2 regions of the Serratia sp. NA_112.1 genome follow, and region 1 is predicted to be linked to the other one. Evidence: predicted binding sites of a transcription regulator. Region 1 holds the regulator's gene; the other holds the start of a gene.
What was found. Region 1 encodes LexA, which represses DNA repair genes until DNA is damaged. Its sites were predicted from a motif close to TNCTGTATGTACATACAGNA; they were not measured.
Positions count from the first base shown of each region.

Region 2: uvrB (excinuclease ABC subunit UvrB) is a predicted target of LexA. The motif match lies at 795-814, and genes of this name have one in related genera.

Region 1 covers NZ_JBQZFO010000008.1:181,719-183,924, forward strand. The annotation lists gene dinF (MATE family efflux transporter DinF) at 1-406, opposite strand, end outside; gene lexA (transcriptional repressor LexA) at 699-1,307, opposite strand; gene ACUTQ5_RS16635 (diacylglycerol kinase) at 1,430-1,798, opposite strand; gene plsB (glycerol-3-phosphate 1-O-acyltransferase PlsB) at 1,948-2,206, shown strand, end outside.
Region 2 covers NZ_JBQZFO010000001.1:428,141-430,346, forward strand. The annotation lists gene uvrB (excinuclease ABC subunit UvrB) at 925-2,206, shown strand, end outside.

The DNA of each region.
Region 1 (2,206 bases):
GGAATAAGCGAGCCTGTTCCAGCACCGTCCCATCGCCACCGACGATTCTTAGTGCCAACTCAATCAGCGGATAGCGCAGTAACACAATCGCCGCCCCAGCCAACACTGCCAGCAGCAACGGCTGCATAAAGGCTCGTGCCAGCCCCTGCGGATTTTGCGCCCCCAACGCCTGTGCGGTCAGCCCGGTGGTACTCATACGCAGAAACAGCAACAGCATAAACAGGAAGCTGGTCGCCATGGAGCCAACCGCTACGCCCCCCAGATAGGTAGGGCTGTCGAGGTGGCCGATCACTGCGGTATCCACCAGCCCAAGCAGCGGCACGGTGATATTGGAGAAAATCATGGGCAGCGCAAGGCGCCACAGGGCTTTATCGGTATCGCTGGTGAAGGCAGAAAACAGGCGCATAGTGAAATGTTCCCGTGTATACCCGTCATCTTTCAAGTTGCAGTGTTGTTATCTGCACTCAGTTATGTGGCCCGTCCATGGGCCACACCCCTTTGGGGCCGCTGCGAGCAGCATTCAAATCTGCTCCCGGCAGATTTGTCACCCCAGTTACTTACCTGAGTAAGCGCCTGGGGATGAGCGAGTTGGCCGCTTAGCTGCAACTTGAAAGCTATAGGGTATATAGTGAATCAGATATGACATCGCCCCAGAGCTGGGGCGACTTGAATCAGAGGACGATGTTTAGGCGCGAGGATTAAACCCAGTCGCCATTGCGGATCACACCGACCGCCAGACCTTCAATGGTGAAATTCTGCTGACGCAGATCGACCACAATCGGCTGGAATTCACTGTTTTCCGGCAACAGCTCAACCACGTTACCGTGCTTTTTCAGGCGTTTGACCGTGACTTCATCTTCAATGCGTGCCACAACCACCTGGCCATTACGCACGTCCTGAGTTTTATGCACTGCCAGCAGATCGCCGTCGAGAATACCGATGTCACGCATTGACATGCCGTTGACCCGCAGCAGAAAATCTGCGCTCGGTTTGAACAGGGAAGGATCGACCTTGTAGTGCCCTTCGATATGCTGTTGCGCCAGCAGCGGCTCACCGGCGGCGACACGGCCAATCAGCGGTAAACCCTCTTCATCTTCCATCAGCAGGCGAATGCCGCGCGAAGCGCCGGAGATAATCTCGATAACGCCTTTACGCGCCAGCGCTTTCAGATGTTCTTCTGCGGCATTTGGCGAACGGAACCCCAGACGCATGGCGATCTCGGCGCGCGTTGGCGGCATGCCAGTGGACGAAATATGATCGCGAATCAGATCATAGACCTCTTGCTGTCTGGTAGTTAGTGCTTTCATTCCGCCCCCCTGTTTGTTTATACAGTCTTGCTGTGAGTATATACAGGTAACTGCAGCTTGGGAACCGAAGAGTGAATAAAAATCAGGGATTAGCGACACGGGTCGCAATGCAATGCCGCCACTCAGGCAAAGTGCTGCCACAGCACCGAACCCCAGACGAACAGCGCCAAAATAATCGCCAGTGAGACCGCCGCCGAGCCCATATCCTTTGCCCGACCGGAAAGCTCGTGATGCTCGGTCCCCACTCGATCGACAATCGCCTCAATCGCGCTGTTGAGTATTTCGACGATCATCACCAACAGCACAGATCCGATCAGTAAAATGCGCGCTATCGCACCTACGTCCAGCCAAATCGCCAGTATGATAGCCAGCACGGTCGCCACCAATTCCTGGCGGAATGCCGCTTCGTGCTGCCAGGCAGCGGAAAAGCCTTTATAAGAGTAGCCGGCGGCTTTAATAATACGGGTCAGGCCGGTTGCTTGGTTTGCCATGTTTTTGAGTGCCTTTAGCAGAGATAAGTCATAATTAAACAGTCTAGGCCAGGAAACTCTCCCGGCTCACGGTTTTCCAACACCACAGATCTGCTACCCGGTTTCTGGTATGCTTGCGGCGCATTGCTAACAAGAGGCTTCACGTTGTTATGTCAGGTTGGCGTAAAATTTATTATAAACTATTGAATTTACCACTTAAACTGTTGGTAAGAAGTAAGGTTATCCCTTCAGATCCGGTCACGGAGTTAGGGTTGGATCCCTCACGGCCGATTTTGTATGTTTTACCTTATAATTCCAAGGCGGATTTGCTGACGCTGCGCACCCAGTGCCTGGCGCAAGATCTGCCCGATCCCCTCGATCCGCTGGAGATAGACGGCACCGTGCTGCCAAGCCACGTGTTTATTCACG
Region 2 (2,206 bases), on a different contig from region 1:
TTGTGTTACTCCCGTCGTGCCGCTAAATGACAGCGGATCATTCCGCCATTACGGCCCGGATATTTATCCCGAACGTACTTTTGCCGCCCAAAGGTAATGCAACCCTTGGGCCAACTTTATAAAACCGCGGAAAACAGGATTGTTATTGCCTTGTTAACGGTTTTGCGCGCCAGGGCAGGCATGGCGGACCAAGTGAAAATAGCGGGGAAAGTTAACGCGGACAATTTTTGCACTCTTCCAGTGCTGCGAAGAATGCTTATGGTGCAAACTATTTCGCCGGTTGCAGCAAGATGCATCAGGTGGCGGCAACAATGAGATAAATCCGTTTTTGGCAATGGGGCTTTTTAGCATTAATCGGCATAACCAAAGCGATATTATTGTGAAAAAATAACTAAAAAAGCCATCTTGGCGGGCAGAAACGGCAAAAAGCGTTCTTTCTGCAACTCCCAGCCGGGGCGGGGTGGTGAGAGTTATCCACTATTCCTGTGGATAACCTTGTGCATTAGATTTAGAAAACCGGTTTAAAGCGAGAGCGGACGCGGGTTGTGTTCGCTTTGTCCGCAATCTCGTCTTTTTTATAAAATTATTAATTATCAATATATTAACTAAAATCAAGCGGCTGATGTATCGATGAAGTTTCTATGTATGATTTTTGGCCGCAGTGCTATCAATAAGTTAATTCGTGACGGATTTTGGGGATAAATCTGTTATTGACAATAAAAATGTCACGCGGCTGTAACCCCTACGGTGCATTCAGCCTGATTTGACGCACGCTAAAGCGACGAATCGCTTGAAGCTGGTTTTATATCCAGTATCATGGGCACTGGCAAAAATCGCCGGGGCTTTCCATAATTAGAGGCCATTCATCGAGCATTAGCTCTATGGCCGCCTGAGCGCGCACATCTCCACAGGGTAGCCGAGTCCATGAGTAAAGTTTTCAAACTGCATTCCGAATTCAAGCCGGCCGGCGATCAGCCGCAGGCCATCAGCAAACTGGAAGAGGGCCTGGAAGACGGTCTGGCACACCAGACGCTGCTGGGCGTCACCGGTTCGGGCAAGACATTTACCGTCGCCAATGTGATAGCCGATCTGAACCGGCCCACTATGGTGCTGGCACCTAACAAAACGCTGGCGGCGCAGCTGTACGGCGAAATGAAAGAGTTCTTTCCCGAGAATGCGGTCGAGTATTTTGTTTCTTACTACGACTACTACCAACCGGAAGCCTACGTACCCAGCTCCGACACCTTTATCGAAAAAGACGCCGCGGTGAACGAACACATCGAACAAATGCGTCTTTCCGCGACGAAAGCCTTGCTGGAGCGCCGCGATGTGATCGTGGTGGCATCGGTATCGGCGATCTACGGTCTGGGCGATCCTGATCTGTATCTGAAGATGATGCTGCACCTGACCAAGGGCATGATCATCGATCAGCGTTCGATCCTGCGCCGTTTGGCGGAGCTGCAATATGCCCGTAACGATCAGGCCTTCCAGCGAGCGACCTTCCGCGTGCGTGGCGAGGTGATCGACGTCTTCCCGGCTGAGTCTGACGAACTGGCGCTGCGCATTGAACTGTTTGATGAAGAGGTCGAGCGGCTTTCGCTGTTTGATCCTTTGACTGGGCAGATCGAGCAGGTGGTGCAGCGCTTCACTATTTATCCGAAGTCGCACTACGTGACGCCGCGTGAGCGGATCCTGCAGGCGATGGAAGAGATCAAAGTGGATCTGGCCGAACGGCGCAAGGTGCTGTTGGCCAATAACAAGCTGCTGGAAGAACAGCGTCTGACGCAGCGCACCCAGTTTGATCTGGAGATGATGAACGAACTGGGCTACTGCTCCGGCATTGAAAACTACTCGCGCTACCTGTCCGGACGTAAAGAGGGTGAGCCACCGCCGACGCTGTTTGATTATTTACCGGCGGATGGCCTGCTGGTGGTAGATGAATCCCACGTCACCATTCCGCAAATCGGCGCTATGTACAAGGGCGACCGTTCGCGTAAAGAGACGCTGGTGGAATACGGTTTCCGCCTGCCGTCGGCGCTGGACAACCGTCCGATGCGTTTTGAAGAGTTCGAGGCATTAGCACCACAGACGATCTACGTGTCTGCCACGCCGGGCAAATATGAGCTGGAGAAGTCCGGCGACGATATTATCGATCAGGTGGTGCGCCCTACCGGCTTGCTGGATCCACTAATAGAAGTCAGGCCGG